DNA from 2 places in the Streptomyces sp. NPDC006529 genome. Region 1 is predicted to be linked to the other one. Evidence: predicted binding sites of a transcription regulator. Region 1 holds the regulator's gene; the other holds the start of a gene.
What was found. The regulator HrcA, encoded in region 1, represses chaperone genes, less so after heat shock. The targets are predictions, from matches to a motif close to TTNGCACTCNGNNNNNCNGAGTGCNAA.
Positions count from the first base shown of each region.

Region 2: the regulator HrcA is predicted to act here: its motif matches at 8,031-8,057, upstream of groES (co-chaperone GroES).

Region 1 is NZ_JBEXPB010000021.1:77,378-89,024, reverse strand. Features, by position in the region: gene ABZY31_RS17060 (ribonuclease Z) at 1-432, opposite strand, end outside; gene ABZY31_RS17055 (histidine triad nucleotide-binding protein) at 435-794, opposite strand; gene ABZY31_RS17050 (16S rRNA (uracil(1498)-N(3))-methyltransferase) at 1,026-1,769, opposite strand; gene ABZY31_RS17045 (nitronate monooxygenase) at 1,766-2,866, opposite strand; gene dnaJ (molecular chaperone DnaJ) at 2,979-4,115, opposite strand; gene hrcA (heat-inducible transcriptional repressor HrcA) at 4,116-5,132, opposite strand; gene ABZY31_RS17030 (MBL fold metallo-hydrolase) at 5,352-6,077, shown strand; gene ABZY31_RS17025 (DUF3097 domain-containing protein) at 6,106-6,906, shown strand; gene hemW (radical SAM family heme chaperone HemW) at 7,414-8,646, opposite strand; gene ABZY31_RS17015 (AMP-binding protein) at 8,725-10,614, opposite strand; gene lepA (translation elongation factor 4) at 10,880-11,647, opposite strand, start outside.
Region 2 is NZ_JBEXPB010000002.1:44,989-56,635, reverse strand. Features, by position in the region: gene ABZY31_RS02210 (sigma-70 family RNA polymerase sigma factor) at 1-575, opposite strand, end outside; gene ABZY31_RS02205 (response regulator transcription factor) at 991-1,602, opposite strand; gene ABZY31_RS02200 (WhiB family transcriptional regulator) at 1,982-2,323, shown strand; gene ABZY31_RS02195 (LysR family transcriptional regulator) at 2,459-3,364, opposite strand; gene ABZY31_RS02190 (MOSC domain-containing protein) at 3,444-4,133, shown strand; gene ABZY31_RS02185 (SDR family oxidoreductase) at 4,159-4,932, shown strand; gene ABZY31_RS02180 (ester cyclase) at 5,007-5,696, shown strand; gene groL (chaperonin GroEL) at 5,811-7,442, opposite strand; gene groES (co-chaperone GroES) at 7,575-7,883, opposite strand; gene ABZY31_RS02165 (FtsW/RodA/SpoVE family cell cycle protein) at 8,325-9,722, shown strand; gene ABZY31_RS02160 (GNAT family N-acetyltransferase) at 9,728-10,525, opposite strand; gene ABZY31_RS02155 (polysaccharide deacetylase family protein) at 10,561-11,448, opposite strand; gene ABZY31_RS02150 (polysaccharide deacetylase family protein) at 11,445-11,647, opposite strand, start outside.

The sequences.
Region 1 (11,647 bases):
TTCCACCGGGTGCGAGAGCAGCCGGGCCTCCAGGGTGTACGCCGGCCCGTTCGCCAGCACCCCGTCCGCGGCCACCGGGGCCTCGGTCAGCGCGACCGTCTCGCGGTAGGCGGTGGCGTACCGCAGGCGGTCGAAGAACTTCTGCCCGGAGGCCGGGTAGTGGGCGGTGACGGGGTGCGGGACCTGGTCGAGGTTGATCCGCTGGATCACGCCCGCGAGGCCGAGGCTGTGGTCGCCGTGGAAGTGGGTGACGCAGATCCGGTTGATGTCGTGGGCGGCGACCCCGGCCCGCAGCATCTGGCGCTGGGTGCCCTCGCCCGGGTCGAAGAGGATGCCCTCGCCGTCCCAGCGCAGGAGGTAGCCGTTGTGGTTGCGGTGGCGCGTGGGCACCTGACTGGCGGTGCCCAGCACCACGAACTCCCGTACGGACACGGCTATCCCGGGGGCCATTCGAGACCGCGGCCACCGAGCACGTGCGCGTGCGCGTGGAAGACGGTCTGGCCGGCGCCCGCGCCGGTGTTGAAGATGAGCCGGTAGCCGGAGTCGGCGACCTTCTCCTGCGCGGCGACCTCACCGGCGGCGCGCAGCACGTCCGCGGCGACGGCGGGCTCGGCGGCGGCGAGGGAGGCGGCGTCGGGGTGGTGGACCTTGGGGATGACGAGGACGTGCGTCGGGGCCTGGGGGTTTATGTCCCGGAAGGCGAGGGTCGTGTCGGTCTCGTAAACGACGGTCGCGGGGATCTCCCCCTTGACGATCTTGCAGAACAGGCAGTCAGCCTGCGGTTCCCCGCCCATAGCGGCGCCTCCATACCGTTGATCGACTCCCCGCATCGTAACGTTCCCCCGGCGGGGCGGACGCGCCCCGGCCAACTCCAGGCTGCCCGGCAGACGCAGCCCAGCCGACTCCAGCCCGCCCGGCGATTGAGGGCCCGCCGGAGGCACCGCGAGACGCGCGCCCGGCACCTGCCTCCGGCAGCGCCTCAAACGCCGGCGAGGCTGAGATTGCCCAGCGGGGCTGGAGGCGGCCTACGACCAGCGGCCCGTGCGGGACAGGAGGACGGCGGTGGCGGCGGTGCCGGCGGTGGAGGTGCGCAGCACGGACCGCCCCAGGCGGTACGGCTTCGCCCCCGCCTCCGCGAAGACGGCCAGCTCCTCCGGCGAGACCCCGCCCTCCGGCCCGACCACGAGCACGATCTCCCCCGCCCCCGGCAGCTCCGCCGTGGCCAGCGCCGCGGACCCGGCGTCCCGGTCCTCGTGCAGCACCATCGCCAGGTCCGCCCCGGCCAGCAGCGCGGCGACCTGCTTCGTCGACATGGCCTCGGCCACCTCCGGGAACCGCACCCGGCGGGACTGCTTCCCGGCCTCCCGCGCGGTGGCCCGCCACTTCCCCAGCGCCTTGGCCCCCCGCTCCCCGCGCCACTGCGTGATGCACCGGGACGCCTGCCACGGCACCACCGCGTCGACCCCGGTCTCGGTCATCGTCTCGACGGCCAGCTCGCCCCGGTCGCCCTTCGGCAGCGCCTGGACCACGGTGATCCGTACCGCCGGCTCCGGCTCCTCGTGGACCGCGTCCACCGCCACGACCAGCCGGTCCTTGCCCTCCGCCGCCTTGACCACGGCGTCGGCCCAGCGGCCCCGGCCGTCCGCGAGGACCACCGCCTCGCCGGGGTTCAGCCGCTTCACGGACACCGCGTGGCGGCCTTCGGGCCCGTCCAGGACGAACTCCGGCCCCGCGGGGACCTCTTCCACCACGAACACGGGGGCGGTCATGACGCACTCCTCAGTTTCAGCATCCGCAACGCGCGCTGCGCTTCGGCCAGTTCGGCCGCCAGTACTTCCACCAGCTGCCCGGCGGGCAGGGGTCTCGCCAGCCGGTGGCCCTGGCCCGCCCACAGCGCCATGCCCTGCGGGTCCCCGGCCGCCGCCGCGGCCTTGCGCAGGCCGGCGGTCAGGTGGTGGACCTGGGGGTAGGCGGCGGGCGCGTACGGCCCGTGCTCCCGCATGAACCGGTTGACCAGCCCCCGCGCGGGCCGCCCGGAGAAGGCCCGGGTGAGTTCGGTGTGCGGGAAGAGCGGGTCGGTCAGCGCCCTCTTGTGCAGCGGGTCGGCGCCCGACTCGGGGCAGGCCAGGAAGGCCGTGCCGAGCTGCGCCGCCTCCGCGCCGGCGGCGATCACGGCGGCGATCTGCGAGCCCCGCATGAGGCCGCCCGCGGCGGTGATCGGGAGCGCGACCGCTTCCCGTACCTGCCCGACCAGCGCCAGCAGGCCGACGCCCGCGGTGCCGTCGGTGTGCGGATCGTCGCGGTGCGTGCCCTGGTGGCCGCCCGCCTCGATGCCCTGGACGCAGATGCCGTCGGCGCCCGCGGCCTGCGCGGTACGGGCCTCCTCGACGGAGGTCACGGTGACCACGCTGCGGGTACCGGCCCGGCGCAGGGCGGTCAGCACCTCGGCCGGAGGGCAGCCGAAGGTGAAGGAGACCACGGGGACGGGGTCTTCGAGGAGGATCGCGAGTTTGGCTTCGTAGCCGTCGTCGTAGGTGCCGACGGTGTCCTCGGGGGCGATCGAGACGTCGTACCAGCTCGCCTCTCCGGCGAGCTGCCCCCGGTAGGCCTCGATGGCGGCGGGGTCGGCCGAGGCGGCCGAAGCCGTCTGCGGCACGAAGAGGTTGACGCCGAAGGGGCGGCGGGTCAGCCCGCGCGTCCGTTTGATCTCCTGGTACATGCCGTCGGCCGTTTTGTAGCCGCCGGCCAGGAAGCCCAGCCCGCCCGCCTCGCTCACGACGGCGGCCAGCGGCGGACAGGATCCGCCGCCCGCCATCGGGGCCTGCACGATCGGGTACTGGTGAAGACCGTTCGGTGCGGAGGACATGCCCAGCATCGTGCCATGTCCCCCGCACCAGACCGAATCACGCGAGACGCCCGGCGCAGTCCGGTTGCCCGGCCCGCAGGGCGCCCGCGCGGGGCGCCCTCAGGCGGGGTGGTCAGCGCCCGTTGAACGCGTCCTTCAGGCGGCTGAAGAGGCCCTGCTGCCCGGGCTGGAACTGGCCGGTGGGCCGTTCCTCGCCGCGCAGCTTGGCCAGCTGGCGCAGCAGGTCCTCCTGCTGCGCGTCCAGCTTGTTCGGGGTCATGACCTCGACGTGGACGATCAGGTCGCCCCGGCCGCCGCCGCGCAGGTGCGTGACGCCGCGGCCGTGGAGCGGGATGGACTGGCCCGACTGGGTGCCGGGGCGGACGTCCACCTCTTCCATGCCGTCCAGGGTCTCCAGCGGGCACTTCGTGCCCAGGGAGGCCGCCGTCATCGGGATGGTGACCGTGCAGTGCAGGTCGTCGCCGCGTCGCTGGAAGGTGCTGTGCGGCAGCTCGTGGATCTCGACGTAGAGGTCGCCGGCGGGGCCGCCGCCGGGGCCGACCTCGCCCTCGCCCGCGAGCTGGATGCGGGTGCCGTTCTCGACGCCGGCCGGGATCTTGACCGTGAGGGTGCGGCGGGAGCGGACCCGGCCGTCGCCCGCGCACTCGGGGCACGGGGTGGGGACCACGGTGCCGAAGCCCTGGCACTGCGGGCAGGGGCGCGAGGTCATGACCTGGCCCAGGAAGGACCGGGTGACCTGCGAGACCTCGCCGCGGCCGCGGCACATGTCGCACGTCTGCGCCGAGGTGCCGGGAGCGGCGCCCTCACCGGAGCAGGTGGTGCAGACGATGGCCGTGTCGACCTGGATGTCCTTGGTCGTCCCGAAGGCCGCCTCGTCGAGTTCCAGGTCGAGGCGGATCATGGCGTCCTGGCCGCGGCGGGTCCGCGAGCGCGGTCCGCGCTGCGAGGCCTGGCCGAAGAAGGCGTCCATGATGTCCGAGAAGTTGCCGAAGCCCCCGGCTCCGAACCCGCCCGCGCCGCCGCCGCCCGAGTTGGACAGCGGGTCGCCGCCGAGGTCGTAGACCTGCTTCTTCTGCGGGTCCGAGAGCACCTCGTAGGCCGCGTTGATCTCCTTGAAGCGCTCCTGCGTCTTCGGGTCCGGATTCACGTCCGGGTGGAGTTCACGCGCGAGGCGCCGGAAGGCCTTCTTGATCTCGTCCTGGGAAGCGTCGCGGCGCACGCCGAGTACGGCGTAGTAGTCCGTGGCCACTTACGACTCCGCCAGGATCTGTCCGACGTAACGTGCCACTGCGCGTACCGCTCCCATCGTTCCGGGGTAGTCCATGCGGGTCGGTCCGACCACGCCGAGTTTGGCGACTGCTTCGCCGCCCGAACCGTAACCGACCGAGACGACCGACGTGGAGTTCAGCCCCTCGTAGGCGTTCTCGTGCCCGATCCGTACGGCCATTCCCGACTCGTTGGCCTCGCCCAGCAGCTTGAGGAGCACGACCTGCTCCTCCAGCGCTTCGAGCACCGGCCTGATCGTCAGGGGGAAATCGTGGCCGAAGCGGGTGAGATTGGCGGTTCCGCCGATCATCAGCCGTTCTTCGGCGTCCTCCACGAGGCATTCGAGGAGGGTCGCGAGGACGGTGGAGACCGTCGCCCGGTCCTCGGTCTCGAAGGACTCGGGGAGGTCCTGCACCAGCGGCGGCACGTCGGTGAACCGGCGGCCGACGATCCGGCTGTTGAGCCGCGCCCGCAGGTCCGCGAGCGAGGTCTCCCCGAAGGGCGTCAGGCAGTCGACGAGCCGCTGCTCGACCCGGCCGGTGTCCGTGATCAGGACGAGCATCAGGCGGGCCGGGGCCAGCGAGAGGAGCTCGACGTGCCGGACGGTGGAGCGGGTCAGGCTCGGGTACTGGACGACGGCGACCTGCCGGGTGAGCTGCGCGAGCAGCCGCACCGTGCGGCCGACCACGTCGTCGAGGTCGACGGCGCCGTCGAGGAAGTTCTGGATGGCCCGCCGCTCGGGGCTGGACAGGGGTTTGACGCCCGCCAGCTTGTCGACGAAGAGGCGGTAGCCCTTGTCCGTGGGGATGCGCCCCGCGCTGGTGTGGGGCTGGGCGATGTAGCCCTCTTCCTCCAGCACGGCCATGTCGTTGCGCACGGTGGCGGGCGAGACGCCGAGCCGGTGCCGCTCGGTGAGCGCCTTGGAGCCGACCGGCTCCTCCGTCCCGACGTAGTCCTGGACGATGGCGCGCAGCACTTCGAGTCTGCGTTCGCTGAGCATCGCGCACACCTCCGTCTGTGATGCCTGTTGCCGTACTGCCCCTGCCCGGACGGGCTGGTCACCGGGTTCTCGTGGTGAGTGCCGCTGGCACTCGCGGACGGCGAGTGCCAGAGATCCCCCGGTCAGTGTACGGCGGGTACGTACGGCGATAGCAAGGGCCGCCCCTCGCGGCCCGCAAAGGTACCGCGCGGGGAGCGGCCGCTCGACTAGCGTCGCGGCATGGACATCGGTTGGGAAGACGCGGGGTGGGAACGGCTGACGGCGAGGTCCGGGCGGCTGCGGCTGCCGGTGTGGGACTGCACCGCGGGGCTGGTGGTGGGCGATGACGCGGTCCTGCTGATCGACCCGGGATCCTCGCTGCCGGAGGGGGCCGGGCTGCGGGCGGCGGCGGAGCGGATGACGGGCCGCCGGGTGACGCATCTCGCATTCACGCACGCCCATTTCGATCACGTGCTGGGCTCGGCGGCGTTCCCGGAGGCCGAGGTGTTCGGCGCGGTGGGGCTGGACGCGCTGCTGGACACGGGGCGCGAGGAGCTGTGCGAGGACGCGGTGCGCCAGGGGCTGGCGCGGGCCGAGGCCGTCGAGGCGGCGCGGGCGCTGCTGCTCCCGCGGCACCTGGTGTCGGGCGAGTGGACCCTGGAGCTGGGTGGGCTGCAGGTGCTGCTGGCCAACGTCGGGCCCGGGCACAGCGGGCACGATCTGGCGGTGTGCGTGCCGGGCGAGCGGGAGGTGGTCTTCTGCGGGGACCTGGTCGAGGAGTCCGGTGAACCCCAGGCCGGGCCCGACGCGGTGCCGGGGCAGTGGCCCGCGGCCCTGGACCGGCTGCTCTCGCTGGGTGGGGACGACGCGCTGTACGTACCCGGTCACGGCGCGGTGGTCGACGCGGGCTTCGTGCGTGCGCAACGCGACACACTGGCCCGGCGGTTCGGCGTGTCGCGTGCGTGAGGGCGCCGGGCCTCCTAGCGTCGGCCGGATGCGTGAGTACTCGCCCGACCTGACCCCCGCGTGGAAGCGCCCCCGCCCCGTCCCGGAGGTCCCCGCGGACCCGAACCTGGTGGTCGAAGAGGCCGGTACGGGCTTCTGCGGCGCCGTGGTCGGCTGCGAGGCGGGCACGGTGACCCTGGAGGACCGTTTCGGCAAGCGGCGGGTGTTCCCCATGGAACCGCGCGGCTTCCTGCTGGAGGGGGCCGTGGTGACCCTGGTGCGCCCTTCCCGGGCCCCGGCGGCCCCCGCGCGCACGGCGTCGGGGTCGATCGCGGTCCCGGGGGCGCGGGCGCGGGTGGCGCGGGCGGGCCGGATCTACGTCGAGGGGCGCCACGACGCCGAACTGGTCGAGCGGGTGTGGGGCGACGACCTGCGCATCGAGGGCGTGGTGGTGGAGTACCTGGAGGGCATCGACGACCTCCCGGCGATCGTGGCGGAGTTCGCCCCGGGGCCGGACGCCCGCCTCGGCGTCCTGGTCGACCACCTGGTGCCCGGCTCGAAGGAGTCGCGCATCGCGGCCGTGGTGACCTCGCCGGACGTCCTGGTCGCGGGCCACCCGTACGTCGACGTCTGGCAAGCGGTCAAACCGTCCGCCCTGTCCATCCCGGCCTGGCCGGTGGTCCCCCGGGGCCAGGACTGGAAGACGGGCATCTGCCGCGCCCTGGGCTGGCCCGAGAACACGGGCGCCGCCTGGCAGCACATCCTCTCCCGCGTCCACACCTACCAGGACCTGGAACCGGCCCTCCTGGGCCGCGTGGAAGAACTGATCGACTTCGTCACGGCCCCCTGACCCCGCGCGGCCCAGGTCACGGCCCGGCCCCGCCCGCCCATCCAGCTCGCTGACCTACCCCGCCCGCACGTCCAGCTCGCCGACGTGCCACGCCGCCCACTCCAGCCTCGCCGGCGTTTGAGGCGCCCCCGGAGGGCAGACGGAGCGGCACCTGCCCCGCGACGTGCGTTGGACGCCGGGTGCGGCTGAGCGGACCCTCCGGGGGCGCCTCAAACGCCGGCGGGGCTGGATTTGGCGGGCTAAGCGCCCCCAGGGATACGGGCGCCAGCCGGGCGAAGCCCGGAGGGACGCGGAGGGGCAGCAGGCCCGGCCCGCGACCCAGGCTGGACGCCGGGTACGGCTCGGGGACCCTCCGGGGGCGCCTCAAACACCGGCGAGGCTGGATTTGGCCGGGCTCAGCGCCACAGATGCGGGCGCGGATGGGGCGAAGCCCGGAGGGACGCCGAGAGGCCAACGGGCTGGCGGGCCAGGCCCGTGAGCCCGGGCCCGGGAGGCCGAGCCGGCCCGTCAGTCGACCAGGTCGCGGACCACCGCGTCGGCCAGGAGCCGCCCGCGGAGGGTGAGGACGGCCCGGCCCTCGCCGAAGGGCACGGGCTCCAGGAGCCCGTCCGCCAGCGCCCGCCCCGCCGCGGCGCGCCCGGCCGCGGCCAGCAGGGACAGCGGCACGCCCCCCACCAGCCGCAGCTCCAGCAGGATCCGCTCGACCCGCCGGTCCTCGTCGGAGAGCCGCTCCCGCCCCGCCCCGGGCGACCGCCCCGCGGCCAGCGCGGCCGCGTACGCCCCCGGATGCTTCACGTTCCACCACCGCACCCCGCCCACGTGCGAGTGCGCCCCCGGCCCCGCGCCCCACCAGTCGGCCCCGCGCCAGTACAGCTCGTTGTGCAGGCAGCGCCCGGCCTCGGTGGTGGCCCAGTTCGACACCTCGTACCAGTGGTAGCCGGCCTCCGCCATGACCGCGTCCGCGATCAGGTAGCGGTCGGCGTGCACGTCGTCGTCGGTCATCGGGACCTCGCCCCGGCGGATCCGGCGGGCCAGCTGCGTGCCCTCCTCGACGATCAGGGCGTAGGCGCTGATGTGGTCGGGACCGGCGCCGAGCGCGGCGGCGAGCGTGGCCCGCCAGTCGTCGTCGGACTCCCCGGGGGTGCCGTAGATCAGGTCGAGGTTGACGTGCTCGAAGCCCGCCGCCCGCGCCTCCGCGACGCACGCCTCGGGGCGCCCGGGGGTGTGCGTGCGGTCCAGCACCTTCAGGACGTGCTGCTTGGCGCTCTGCATGCCGAAGGAGACCCGGTTGAAGCCGCCGGCCCGCAGTTCGGCCAGGTACGCCGGATCGACCGAATCCGGATTGGCCTCGGTGGTGATCTCGGCGTCCTCGGCCAGGCCGAACTCGTCCCGGATCGCCGCGAGCATCCGGACCAGGTCGGCGGCCGGCAGGAGCGTGGGCGTACCGCCGCCGACGAAGACCGTGCGGACGGCCCGCGGGTCGTCGCCGAGCACCTTGCGGGCGAGGCGCACCTCGTCGATGAGGGTGTCGGCGTAGTTCTCGCGGGAGGCGAGGACCCCGCCGGTGCCGCGCAGCTCGGTGGCGGTGTAGGTGTTGAAGTCGCAGTAGCCGCAGCGCGTGGCGCAGTACGGGACGTGCAGGTAGAACCCGAGCGGCCGGTCCGCCGCACCCACCAGGGCGTGCGACGGCAGCGAGCCGTCTTCGGGCAGGGGTTCCCCGTCGGGGAGGGCGGAAGGCATGCCCCCATTGTCCCGCACGCCGCCCCGCACGCCCGCCGCGGTCGGCGCTGCGTGCGGGACGGCCCGGTCCGGGGCCCGTCAGGCCTCGTTCGCGCCCGCGTACATCTCGTCGATGAGAGCCTTGAACTCGCGCTCGACGACCGGCCGCTTCAGCTTGAGGCTGGGCGTGAGGTCGCCGTGCTCGACGTCGAGGTCGCGCGGCAGGAGCCGGAAGGTCTTGACCGTCTGCCAGCGCTGGAGGCCCTCGTTGAGGGTCTGTACGTACGTCTCCACCAGCCGGTTGGTCTCGGGCGCGGCGACGACTTCGGCGTACGTCTTGCCCTCCAGCCCGTTCTCGGCGGCCCAGCCGAGGATGGCGGGGCCGTCGAGGGCGATGAGCGCGGAGCAGAAGTTCCGGTCGGCGCCGTGGACGACGATGTTGGAGACGTAGGGGCAGATCGCCTTGAAGCGGCCCTCGACCTCGGCGGGAGCGACGTACTTGCCGCCCGAGGTCTTGATCAGGTCCTTCTTGCGGTCGGTGATGCGCAGATAGCCGTCCGCGGACAGCTCGCCGATGTCGCCGGTGTGCAGCCAGCCGTCCGCTTCGAGGACCTCGGCGGTCTTCTCGGGCTGGTTGTGGTAGCCCTCCATGATCCCGGGGCCGCGCAGTAGGATCTCGCCGTCGTCGGCGATGCGGACCTCGGTGCCGGGGAGCGGCTTGCCGACGGTGCCGGTGCGGTAGGCCTCGCCGGGGTTGACGAAGCTGGCCGCGCTGGACTCCGTCAGGCCGTAGCCCTCCAGGATGTTGATGCCGGCGCCGGAGAAGAAGTAGGCGATCTCGGGGGCGAGGGCCGCGGAGCCGGAGACGGCGGCGCGCAGGTGGCCGCCGAAGGCGTCGCGGAGCTTGGCGTAGACGAGCGCGTCGGCGACCCGGTGCTTGGCGGTGAGGGCGAGGGGGGCCTTGGCGTGGCCGGTGCGGCGGAAGTTGTCCTGGGTGACCTTGGCGTACTCGCGGGCCACGGCGACCGACCACTTGAAGATCTTGTACTTGGCACCGCCGCCTGCCCTGGCCTTGGCCGCGACCCCGTTGTACACCTTCTCGAAGATGCGGGGGACGGCCGCCATGTAGGTGGGCTGGACGATCGGCAGGTTCTCGATGATCTTGTCGATCCGGCCGTCGACGGCGGTGACGTGCCCGACCTCGATCTGGCCCGAGGTCAGCACCTTGCCGAAGACGTGCGCGAGCGGCAGCCACAGGTACTGGACGTCGTCCGCGGAGATCATGCCGGTGGCCACGGTGGCCTTGGCCATGTACGACCAGTTGTCGTGCGGCAGCCGCACGCCCTTGGGGCGGCCCGTGGTGCCCGAGGTGTAGATGAGGGTGGCGAGCTGGTCGGCGGTGATCGCCGCGATCCGCTCGCGGACGGCCTCGGGGTACTTGGCCAGGTGCTCGGCGCCGCGCGCTTCGAGGTCGGCGAGGGAGAGCACCCAGCCGTCCGGGTCCCCGTCGGCCGCGATCGCGTCGGCGGCGTTCAGCACGATGACGTGCGCCAGGCTCGGCAGGTCGGCACGGTGCGCGCGGGCCTTGGCGAGCTGGGCGGCGTCCTCGGCGATCAGCACCCGGCTGTCGGAGTCGGCCAGGATGAACGCCGACTCCTCGCCGTTGGTGCTGGGGTAGATGGTGGTGGTCGCGGCTCCGGCGCACATGACGCCGAGGTCGGCGAGGATCCACTCGACGCGGGTGCTGGAGGCGAGGGCGACGCGCTCCTCGGGCCGCACCCCGAGGGTGACGAGGCCCGCGGCGATGGCGAAGACCCGTTCGGCCGCCTGGCCCCAGCTGAGCGACTTCCACTCGTCCGGGCCCTGGCCGGGGGCGGCGATGACCGGGTAGCGGTAGGCCTCGCCGTTCGGAGTCGCGGCGACGCGCTCAAGGAAGAGGGCCGCCACGGTGGGCGGGCGGTTCTCGATCATGGTCTGTGTGTCGCTCACGACATCCTCCGGACCGGTCCACGCGGCTAGGGCGTGAAGACGTGGGGACTGGCGGGTTTCTTGTGACTGGCGAGTAACCAACGAGCAGTGATCAGAGTAGATGGCCGCCCCACCCACGCGTAAGGGTCGGCAGGCGGCCGGTTCATAACGAAACGGGCCCCCGCGCGTGTGCGCGGGGACCCGTTCCGGTGACGCGGGGCGGCGGGGGGCGGGGCCGCGTCCCGGCCCTCCCCCGGCGCGCCGCGGGGCACGCTCCGGCCTGCGGCTACTTCTTCTTGCCGCCGGACTCGTCGCTGGACAGCACGGCGATGAAGGCCTCCTGGGGGACCTCCACGGAGCCGACCATCTTCATCCGCTTCTTGCCTTCCTTCTGCTTCTCCAGCAGCTTCCGCTTACGGGAGATGTCACCGCCGTAGCACTTGGCGAGGACGTCCTTGCGGATGGCGCGAATCGTCTCGCGGGCGATGACCCGGGAACCGATGGCGGCCTGGATCGGGATCTCGAAGGCCTGCCGCGGGATGAGCTCGCGCAGCTTCGCCACCAGGCGCACGCCGTAGGCGTAGGCGGCGTCCTTGTGCGTGACGGCGGAGAAGGCGTCGACCTTGTCGCCGTGCAGCAGGATGTCGACCTTGACCAGGCCCGAGGCCTGCTCGCCGGTGGGCTCGTAGTCGAGGGAGGCGTAACCGCGCGTCTTGGACTTCAACTGGTCGAAGAAGTCGAAGACGATCTCCGCGAGGGGCAGCGTGTAGCGGATCTCGACGCGGTCCTCGGACAGGTAGTCCATCCCCAGGAGGGTGCCGCGGCGCTGCTGGCACAGCTCCATGATCGCGCCGATGAACTCGGAGGGCGCGAGCAGGGTGGCGCGGACGACCGGCTCGTACACGTCCGAGATCTTGCCCTCGGGGAACTCGCTCGGGTTGGTGACGGTGACTTCCTTGCCGTCCTCCATGACGACCCGGTAGACCACGTTCGGCGCGGTGGCGATCAGGTCCAGGCCGAACTCGCGCTCCAGGCGCTCGCGCACCACGTCGAG
Region 2 (11,647 bases), on a different contig from region 1:
ACCGCGCCCGGGGACATCCCGAGCATCTGGCCGGTCTCCTCCGCCGTCAGTCCGACGGCCACCCGCAGCACCAGGAGTTCGCGCTGGTTCTCCGGAAGATTGGCCAGCAGCTTCTTGGCCCAGGCGGCGTCGCTGCTGAGCAGCGCCCGCTCCTCGGGGCCGAGCGAGTCGTCCGGGCGCTCCGGCATCTCGTCGGACGGCACGGCCGTGCTGCCCGGGTGCCGCATGGCGGCCCGTTGCAGGTCGGCGACCTTGTGCGCGGCGATGGCGAAGACGAACGCCTCGAAGGGACGGCCGGTGTCGCGGTAGCGGGGCAGGGCCATCAGGACGGCGACGCAGACTTCCTGCGCGAGGTCCTCGACGAAGTGACGGGCATCACCGGGGAGCCGGGAGAGCCGGGTCCGGCAGTAGCGGATCGCGAGGGGGTGCACGAAGGCGAGCAGGTCGTGCGTGGCCTGTCCGTCGCCCTCGACGGCACGGCGTACGAGCGCGCCGACGGCCCCGGCGCTGCCGCCGTTGGCGGTGCCGGTCGGGCCTGTGGCCGCGGTGGACCCCTCGGCCTCGTCGTCGCGCATCAATCCATGGTGCCTTGGCGCCGGAGCATTCGCGCCGCCACGCCCCGCGTTGTGCATCGAAGCGTTATGAGCGGGTGCACCTGAAGTCATCGCCCGCACCCTCCCCTCCCGCTCGGCCGAATGGTCCCGGTCCCCGAGGCCACAGCTCCGAAAGTGCGGCCACACCCTCAAGGATGCGGCATCGCGCCCGAAGCGACACGTCCCCCGGATTGTGCCCCGCGAATCCCGGGTGCGCACCGGGTCCGGCTCGAACCGTCCGCGCGGTCCCCGGCCGGAGCGGCGCCCCGTCCGCGAGGACGGGCGGACCGCACCGCGCCCGGCCCGCGAGGACCGGGCCGCGCGACGGGGGCGCGGTGACGCACGGACGGCCCCGGCGGACCGGGTCCGCGTGCGGCGCGCCGCGGCGGGACGGGTCCTAGCGGACCAGGCCCCAGCGGAAGCCGAGCGCCACGGCGTGCGCCCGGTCCGAGGCGCCGAGCTTCTTGAACAGCCTGCGGGCGTGGGTCTTGACCGTGTCCTCGGAGAGGAAGAGCTCGCGCCCGATCTCCGCGTTGGACCGGCCGTGGCTCATGCCCTCCAGGACCTGGATCTCGCGCGCGGTGAGGGTGGGCGCGGCGCCCATCTCGGCCGAGCGCAGCCGCCGGGGGGCGAGCCGCCAGGTCGGGTCGGCGAGGGCCTGGGTGACCGTGGCCCGCAGTTCGGCGCGCGAGGCGTCCTTGTGCAGGTAGCCCCGGGCACCGGCGGCGACCGCGAGGGCCACCCCGTCCAGGTCCTCGGCGACCGTCAGCATGATGATGCGGGCGCCCGGGTCGGCCGAGAGCAGCCGCCGGACGGTCTCGACACCGCCCAGCCCCGGCATCCGTACATCCATCAGAATCAGATCGGAGCGGTCGGCACCCCAGCGGCGGAGGACTTCCTCGCCGTTGGCCGCCGTCGTCACACGCTCGACGCCGGGCACGGTGGCAACCGCGCGACGGAGCGCCTCTCGGGCAAGCGGGGAGTCGTCGCAGACGAGGACGGATGTCATGACCGCCCTCCGCAGCTGCTGATGCGCGTCACCTTGAGCCTCCAGGCTGGTACGTATCGTCACCGTTGCGGTCGATGCTCCCGGACACCTGTCCGAGAACTTCTTGGTTCAACCGCCTTCGCACTCTCAACGACGGTCACTCGAAAGAGTTACGGGTCGGACGGACACCTTCGGCACTCTACGTGAGGAACCGAACACAGCGGGGATGTCGGCACCGGCGTGTCCTCCATCTGGAGCTATGCCCTATTTGGCGGCTTTCCTTCCGTTTGCCATGTGTCTGAGGCTAGATTCCCAATGAGTCATATTTACATCTACTACGACAGTAGATGTGGAGACATGGACCATATCCGCCTCAGTACCGGCACCAAGAGGACTACCCATGGCAGATTTCTCCCGCCTCCCCGGACCGAACGCCGACCTCTGGGACTGGCAGCTCCTCGCCGCCTGCCGCGGGGTCGACAGCTCCCTCTTCTTCCACCCGGAAGGCGAGCGGGGCGCGGCCAGGAGCGCGCGCGAGACCTCGGCTAAAGAGGTCTGCATGCGATGCCCGGTGCGTGCGGAATGCGCAGCGCACGCACTCGCCGTCCGCGAGCCCTACGGGGTCTGGGGCGGCCTGACCGAGGACGAACGCGAAGAACTGATGGGCCGGGCCCGGCACCGCCTCATCCCCGCCACCAGCGTGACGGGGAGCGCCGCGACGGGGCCGACCGTCAGGCACTGACTCCGCCAGGACAGGACGAACACCCGAAGGAACGTTTCTCCGAAACCGTCGGTTCCTCCGGCAGGCCGCCTCACGGGGCCGGCCCGCCGGGCGCCACCGGGGCGTCACCCGCCCGGCCGTACCGCCGTACGGCCGTCAGCGGGCGGCGGCCCGCTCCAGCTGGTCCAGGGTCGCCGCCACGGCAGGGACCCGGGCCAGGTCCGCCAGGGTCAGCGCCACGACCTCCCGTTCCACGGCCGGTTCCACCGCCAGCGCGGCCACGCCCTTGGCCCGTACGGACTCCACCGCCAGCTCGGGCAGCACCGCCACGCCCAGCCCCGCGCCGACCAGGCCCACCACGGCCGGGTAGTCGTCGGTGGCGAAGTCGATCCGCGGGGTGAATCCCGCGGCCTCGCACACCTCGACCAGATGGCGGCGGCAGCGCGGGCAGCCCGCGATCCAGGGCTCCTCGGCCAGTTCCGCGATGCCCACGCGCCCCGCCCCCGCCAGCCGGTGCCCCTCGGGCACCAGCCCGACCAGCCGGTCGGTGAGCAGCGGGCGCACCACCAGGTCGTCCCACTCGGCGACCGGTCCGTCCGGCGCGGTGCCCGCGTACCGGAAGGCCAGCGCCACGTCGCAGTCCCCCTCGCGGAGCATCTCCACCGAGCGCGGCGGTTCCGCCTCGACCAGGGAGATGCGGGTGCCGGGGTGCGCGGCGCGCATCGCGGCGAGCGCGGTCGGCACCAGCGTGGAGCTGCCGCTGGGGAAGGAGACCAGCCGGACCCGGCCGGCGCGCAGCCCGGCGATGGCCGCGACCTCTTCCTCGGCGGCGGTGAGCCCGGCGAGGATGCCCGCGGCGTGGCGGACCAGCGCCTCACCCGCCTGGGTCAGCCGCATCTCGCGGCCGGTGCGGACGAGCAGCGGAGTGCCCGCGGACTGTTCCAGCGCCTTCATCTGCTGGGAGACGGCGGGCTGCGTGCAGCCCAGTTCACGGGCGGCGGCGGAGAAGGAACCCGTACCGGCCACGGCGCGCAGGACTCGGAGATGACGTGCCTCGATCACCCTGCGAGCATAAGCCTTGCTTTGGAGACGGCGCCCGGGTGCATGGACGCCTTTGAGGGTGCTCGGTTAGCGTGCACCCATGCAGCTGATGTCCCTCAACGTGGCCCGCCCGCTGTCCGTGGAGTACACCGACGCCGACGGCGGCGTGACCGGCTGCGACAAGCGGCCGGTGCCCGGGCCCCTGCGCATCGTCGCCCCGGGCCCCAAGGGGCGGGGAGCGAGCGGGGTGGAGGGCGACGCCGTCTGCGACCTGCGCCACCACGGCGGCGACCACAAGGCGGTCTACGCCTACGCCCGCGAGGACCTGGACTGGTGGGAGGCCGAGCTGGGCCGGCCGCTGCCCGCGGGCGTCTTCGGCGAGAACTTCACGACGTCGGGGCTGGACGTCACCGGCGCGCGCCTCGGCGAGCGGTGGCGGGTCGGCGCGGAGCTGGTCCTCGAAGTGGCGTCCGCCCGGATCCCGTGCCGGACCTTCCAGGGGTTCCTGGGCGAGCCGGGCTGGGTCAGGCGGTTCACCCGGGAGGTCCGCCCGGGCGCGTACCTGCGGGTGATCCAGGAGGGGCAGGTCTCCCCCGGCGACCCGATCGAGGTGCTCCACCGGCCCGGCCACGAGGTGTCGGTCGGCTTCTGGTTCCGCGCGTTCACCACCGAACGCGCGCTGCTGCCGCGCACCCGGGCGGCGGGCGACGCGATGGACCCGTCGGGGCACGAGAAGGTCCGCTCGTACCTGGACAAGCTCGGCGACGAGGGCGCCGGGGCCCGGGGCTGACGCGTCCTGCGGTTAGGTTGCGCGTATGACGACTGCGTTGATCACAGGATCCACGGCGGGCATCGGCGCCGCCTTCGCCCGCAAGCTCGCCGCCCAGGGGCACAACCTGGTGCTGGTGGCACGGGACACCAAGCGGCTGGGCGAGCAGGCCACCGAGCTGCACGACCGGCACGGCATCGAGGCCGAGGTGCTGACCGCCGACCTGTCCACAGAGGAGGGGATCTCGGCGGTCGAGCGGCGCCTGGCCGACCTCAAGCACCCGGTGGACCTGCTGGTCAACAACGCGGGCTTCGGCAACAAGGGCCGTTACCTGGACGTCCCGATGGCCGACGAGCTGGCGATGATCAAGGTGCACATCGAGGCGGTGCTGCGGCTGACCTCGGCCGCGACCGGGTCGATGCGCACGCGCGGGCGCGGCGGCGTGGTCAACGTGGCCTCGGTGGCGGCGTTCCTGCCGCGCGGGACGTACGGGGCGAGCAAGGCCTGGGTCGTGCAGTTCACCCAGGGCGCGGCGAAGGACCTCGCGGAGTGCGGGGTCCGGCTGATGGCCCTGTGCCCCGGGTTCGTCCGTACGGAGTTCCACGAGCGGGCGGGCATGGGCACCGACAACATTCCCGGCTGGATGTGGCTGGACGCGGACAAGCTGGTCGCGGCGGCGCTGGCCGACCTGGCGCGCGGGCGGACGGTCTCGATCCCGGACCCGCGCTACAAGGCGCTGATGAGCATGGTGAAGCTGGCTCCGCGCGGGCTGCTGGGCGGGGTGTCCTCGCGGACGGGCCGCAAGTACGGACCACAGTAACCACCCGGTAACCACCCAAACGGCCCCATCCTCCCTAAACTGGACGTGTCCCTATCCCGCCGGGAGGCGACGCGATGACATTCGTACAGATTATCGATTACGAGACGCGACGGTTCGACGAGATGAACGCCCTCATCGACCGCTACGCCGAAGAGACCGCGGGCAGGCGCACGGTCACGCACACCCTGATCGGCAAGGACCGCGAGGCGGGGACGCACTACGTGGACCTGGTCGAATTCCCGTCGTACGAGGACGCCATGAGGAACTCTCAGCTCCCGGAGACGGAGCGGATGTTCCAGGAGATGGTGAGCCTCTGCGACGGCATGCCCACCTTCACCAACCTCGACGTGGTCCGCGAACAGCACCTCAACACCCTCATCGCGAACCGGGTGTTCAAGGAGATCGCGGAGCAGGGCCGGTTCGAGGCCATCGACGAGTGCGTGTCGGCGGGGTACGTCACCCACGACATGATGGACACCGAGGGCCGGGGCAACGGCCGCGACGGCATGCGGCGCACGATCGGCATGTGGCGCGACGCCTTCGACTTCACTTTCGACATCACGCGCCAGGTCGCCGAAGGGGACTGCGTCACCACGCTGTGGGACTGGAAGGGCACGCACAAGGGCGAGTTCATGGGGCTCGCGCCGACCGGCAGGGCCGTCGCCATGTCGGGCTGCACGACCGTCCGGATCGAGAACGGGCAGATCGCGGAAGACTGGTGGTACTGCGACGCACCGGGCCTGATGCGCAGCATGGGCAGGTGAGCCGCGGCAAACGGACCGCGGCAGACGAAGAGGGCCCCCGTTCCAGTGGAACGGGGGCCCTCTCTCGCTACTGCCGGCAGTACCGACGCCGGCTCAGCACGTCACCGACGGAGGTCAGTGGCTGTGGCCGTGGCCACCGTGGCCGTGACCGGCGTCGCCCTCGTCCTCGGCCGGCTTCTCGACGACCAGGGTCTCGGTCGTGAGCAGCAGGGAGGCGATGGAGGCGGCGTTCTCCAGAGCGGAACGGGTGACCTTGACCGGGTCGATGACGCCGGCCTTGACCAGGTCGCCGTACTCGCCGGTCGCGGCGTTGAAGCCCTGGCCCTTGTCGAGCTCGGCGACCTTCGCGGTGATCACGTAGCCCTCCAGGCCCGCGTTCTCCGCGATCCAACGCAGCGGCTCGACGGCGGCGCGGCGCACGACCGCGACACCGGTGGCCTCGTCGCCGGAGAGGCCGAGGTTGCCCTCGAGGACCTTGACGGCGTGGACGAGCGCGGAGCCACCGCCGGAGACGATGCCCTCCTCGACCGCGGCGCGGGTCGCCGAGATGGCGTCCTCCAGGCGGTGCTTCTTCTCCTTCAGCTCCACCTCGGTGGCGGCGCCGACCTTGATGACGCAGACGCCGCCGGCGAGCTTCGCCAGGCGCTCCTGCAGCTTCTCGCGGTCCCAGTCCGAGTCCGTGGACTCGATCTCGGCCTTGATCTGGTTGACGCGGCCGACGACGTCGTCGTGGCTGCCGCCACCGTCGACGATGACCGTGTCGTCCTTGGTGATCGTCACGCGGCGCGCGGTGCCGAGGACGTCCAGACCGGCCTGGTCGAGCTTGAGGCCGACCTCTTCGGCGATGACGGTGGCGCCGGTGAGGGCGGCCATGTCCTGGAGCATCGCCTTGCGGCGGTCACCGAAGCCGGGGGCCTTGACGGCCACGGCGTTGAAGGTGCCACGGATCTTGTTCACGACGAGGGTGGAGAGCGCCTCGCCCTCGACGTCCTCGGCGATGATCAGCAGCGGCTTGGAGGCGCCCGCCTGGATGACCTTCTCCAGCAGCGGCAGCAGGTCCTGGATGGACGAGATCTTGCCCTGGTTGATGAGGATGTAGGGGTCCTCGAGGACGGCCTCCATGCGCTCCTGGTCGGAGACCATGTACGGCGAGAGGTAGCCCTTGTCGAAGGCCATGCCCTCGGTGAACTCCAGCTCCAGGCCGAAGGTGTTGGACTCCTCGACGGTGATGACACCGTCCTTGCCGACCTTGTCCATCGCCTCGGCGATCAGCTCGCCGACCTGGGTGTCCTGCGCGGAGAGCGCGGCCACGGCGGCGATGTCGGACTTGTCCTCGATCGGACGGGCGGTCTCCAGCAGCTCGGCCGAGACGGCCTTGACCGCCGCGTCGATGCCCTTCTTCAGGGCGGCCGGGGAGGCGCCGGCGGCGACGTTGCGGAGGCCCTCGCGGACCAGCGCCTGGGCCAGCACGGTGGCGGTGGTGGTGCCGTCACCCGCGATGTCGTTGGTCTTGGTCGCCACCTCCTTCACGAGCTGGGCGCCCAGGTTCTCGTACGGGTCGTCGAGCTCGACCTCGCGCGCGATGGTGACACCGTCGTTGGTGATGGTGGGGGCGCCGAACTTCTTGTCGATGACGACGTTGCGGCCCTTGGGGCCGATCGTCACCTTGACCGTGTCGGCAAGCTTGTTGACGCCGCGCTCCAGAGCGCGACGGGCGTCCTCGTCAAACTTAAGAATCTTCGGCATGGGAGCGGTACAGCCCTCTCGTTGCGATCCCCGGCCGCTCACCGCGACCGCCTGAACGAACTACGCCCCTCGCCGCCCGGCATCAGCAGGGGTGACCAGGGGCGCAGCTCACAGCAAAACTGGTGAAGTGTCTTACTTCTCGACGATCGCGAGCACGTCGCGGGCCGAGAGGACGAGGTATTCCTCGCCGTTGTACTTCACTTCGGTGCCGCCGTACTTGCTGTACAGGACGACGTCGCCGACGGAGACGTCCAGCGGCAGGCGCTGACCGTCCTCGAAGCGACCCGGACCCACAGCGAGGACGACGCCCTCCTGGGGCTTCTCCTTCGCGGTGTCCGGGATGACCAGGCCGGAGGCCGTGGTCTGCTCGGCGTCGAGCGGCTGGACCACGATGCGGTCCTCAAGCGGCTTGATGGCAACCTTGGAGCTGGTGGTCGTCACGTTCCGGTCTCCCCCTTCGGAGATCTCACGGGGTTAACTGTTTTGGGGTGGCGACCAGGTGGTTCCGTCGTCGCGGGTGCCGGACCTGCCTGTCGCTGTGTTGGCACTCACCAGTGGCGAGTGCCAGGCCCGAGACTATTCCGGCGATTAGCACTCGGTCAAGCGGAGTGCCAATTCTGGGTCCGGCGTCGCGTCGGATGCGGGGCCGGGGCGGGGTCACGTGTGGGGCGAGACACTGCTCGCCGAGGGGCTCGCAGGCAACCACGGGAGCGCGGGACACGTCGTAGACGATATGAAGATAAAGCGCCTCAATGCCGAGCAGACAGGACCCGGGGCCGCCGCGGGCCCGAGCGTACCGGGTGCCGCTGCCTCGTCACCGGGGGCGCGGACGCCCGGTTCCACCGCGGCCGGCCCGCGGTGCACCGACGGTGGCGGCGTGCCGTGCGCGGCCTGAGCGCGCGCACGTCGACCTCGGGCGCCCGTCGCCGTACGGAGGCGCTGCTGCTGGGCCTGGTCGTCGTCATCACGGTCGCCGGGCACGCCAGTGCGGGACTCGCGCTGAACGACCGGCTGCCCGACAACCTCACGGGCTTCACGGTCAGCATGACGCTGCTGTCGCTCGTGGGGCACCTGGGCGTGCGCCGGTTCGCGGCGTACGCGGATCCGCTGATCCTGCCGCTGGCGATGCTGCTGACGGGGCTCGGGCTGGTGCTGCTGCACCGGCTGGACCAGTCGTACATCGAGCGGTACAACTCCCCGGCGGTGGCGCCGGGGCAGCTGATGTGGTCGGTGGTGGGCGTCGCGGCCGCGCTGGCGGTGGTGGCGCTGCTGCGCGACCACCGGCTGCTCCAGCGGTTCATCTACATCACGATGGTCGTCTCGCTGGTGCTGCTGATCGCGCCCGCGTTCTTCGGCGCGGACAAGTACGGCGCCAAGCGGTGGATCAACCTCTTCGGGCTGTCGCTCCAGCCGGGCGAGTTCGTGAAGATCATGATCGCGGTCTTCTTCGCGGGCTACCTGGTCCTGCACCGCGACACCCTGGCCCTGGCGGGCCGCAAGTTCCTCGGCATGCGGCTGCCGCCGATGCGCCAGCTCGGCCCGATCATCACGGTGTGGCTGGTCTCGCTGATGGTGCTCGTCTTCGAGCGCGACCTCGGCACCTCGCTGATCTTCTTCGGGGTGTTCGTGGTGATGCTCTACGTCGCCACCGAGCGCACCAGCTGGATCGTGTGCGGCGGGATCATGGCCGCCCTCGGCGCCTTCGTCGTCGGCTCGACCGAGCCGCACGTCAAGGGGCGCGTCGCCGCCTGGCTGGACCCGCTGTCGTACTACCAGAACCCGCGGCCGCCGGGCATCACCTCCGACCAGTCGGCGCAGGCGCTGTTCAGCTTCGGCACCGGCGGGGTCACCGGCACCGGGCTCGGCATGGGCCACCCGGAACTGATCAGCTTCGCGGGGCGCAGCGACTTCATCCTGACCACGGTCGGCGAGGAGCTGGGCCTGGCCGGGGTGATGGCCGTGCTGCTGCTGTACGCGCTGCTGGCCCAGCGGGGGCTGCGGATGGCGCTCGGGGCCCGGGACCCCTTCGGCAAGCTGCTGGCGGTCGGCCTGGCGTCGGCCCTGGCGCTCCAGGTGTTCGTGGTCGCGGGCGGCGTGACCGGGCTGATCCCGCTCACCGGAAAGGCGCTGCCGTTCCTGGCGAGCGGCGGTTCGTCCCTACTGGCCAACTGGGTCATGATCGGGCTGCTGATCCGGATCAGCGACAGCGCGGAGCGCCAGCGGGAGGCGGATTCCCTGCCGGTGTCGGAGCCGCCGGCCACGCTGGCGGCGGTGGCGTAGGCGTCCTAGAGGCTCTGGTCGCGCTCGAAGACGTGCACCCGGCCGACGGGGGCGAAGCCGCGGCGCTCGTACCAGTGGCGCGGCCAGTCGGCCTCGTCGGCGGTGAGGAAGCGCGTGGCACAGCCCGCCTCGGCGGCGGCGCGCAGGCCCGCGGCCAGGACGGCGTCGCCGTAGCCGCGGCCCAGCCGGTCCGCGGCGGTCATCAGGTCCTCGATCTGGGCCGTGCCGGAGGCCGGGTCGAGGTAGAGGTCGGCCCAGGCCGCGACGTCCCCTCCGGGGGTACGGGCGCCCAGGAAGCGCACGGTCTCGGCGCCCCGCAGGCGGGCCCGGCGGCGGTCCACGAGCTGGCGCAGGACCTCGTCCCCGACGTCCGGCAGGAAGCCGCGCCAGCGGCGGGCCAGCGGCTCGCGGAAGGCGGCCGCCTCCACCTCCCCGGCGGCGGGCTCCCCGGGGCCCGCGGCGGGCGGCGGCGGACCGGTGTGCCGCAGGACGACCAGGGGCAGGTGGGCGTACCCGGCGCGGACCATGGACGGCGCGCAGGCGGCTCCGCCCTCGTCGTCGAGGACGCTGACCAGCCGGAACGGCAGGTGTCCCAGCGCCGCGTCCGCAATGCCCGCCAGCGCCGCCGGGTCCACGGCCGCGGGGTCGTCGATGACGACCTGGTTGTCGGCCCGGGAGGCGTGGAAGGTGTCGTCCAGCGCCGCGAACCCGCCGGGCACCGCGACCGTGCGCTCGGCCTGGCGCCGCGCGAAGCCGGAGAGGAATGCGGTGATCCGGCGCATGCCGGGGTCCGGTGCGTGCATGCCCGCACCCTAACCAGCCGCCGTCGAGGAGCTGACTAGAGGTAGTCCTCCAACCGCCCGATCTTGTAGCCCTGTTCCTGTATGCGCTGGAGCATCCGGGTGGTCATCTCGATCTCGGTGGAGCCCTTCAGCTCCGCGGGGCCGCGGAAGTGGGCCAGGATGATGTCACCCGGCTTCAGGGCGCTGCCTTCCGCGTACTGGAAGTTGTTGATCTGCATCGAGGCCCGCCACAGCACCGCGTACGAGAGCCCGCACTCGGAGGCGGCCCGCAGGGTGTCGTCGTTGTAGTTGCCGTACGGCGGGCGGAAGAGCGGCGGCTTCGCGCCGAACCGCTTCTCCAGGCGTTCCTGCTGGCCGCATATCTCCTTCTTCTGCGCCGCGAAGGACAGCGTGCGCAGGTTCGGGTGGGTCAGCGTGTGGTTGTTGACCGTGCTGTGCGAGCCGTTGTCGCGCAGCGACTGGAAGTGGCCGTAGTCCGACGAGGCGATGTTGTCGGTCAGGAACATGCTGATCGGCAGCTTGAGGTCGGCCGCCATCTTCAGGAACTCGGGGTTCTTCTCCGCGCCGTCGTCGAAGGTCAGGAAGACCGTCTTCTCGCCGGCGGGCACGGGTATTCGGTCCACCACGGGTATCCGGCCCGGCGCCGCCTTCGGGAGCTGCGGCTTCTGCGCGGGCTTCGCGGCGAACTCCAGCGGCTTGGCGAGGCCCCACCGCCGGTGGGCGTCGTTCGCGGCGGGGCTCGGCGGGACGGCGCTCGCGGACGGCGCGGGGGACGGCGTACCGCTCGCCGCCCCCTGCGACGCTTCCGTGGTCTTGCGGCCGAGCCGTTCGATCGGGTCCACGCTGTTCCCGCACCCCGAAAGGGACAGCGCGAGCGCGCCGGCCGCCAGCGTTCCGGCCGTCAACCGGCGCGCGATGCTCACAAGTAGTCCTCCAGGCGGGCCACGGCGTATCCCTTCGCCGTGACGGTCTTCATCACTTGTCGGATCATGTCAGGCATCGTGCCCTTCCAGTCCTCCCGGCCCCGGAAATGGGTGAGGATGATGTCGCCCGGGTGCAGGTCCTGGTCGTACTCGCGCCAGTCCATCTTGTCCGTGAACGCCTCGGCGTTCCAGATCGGGA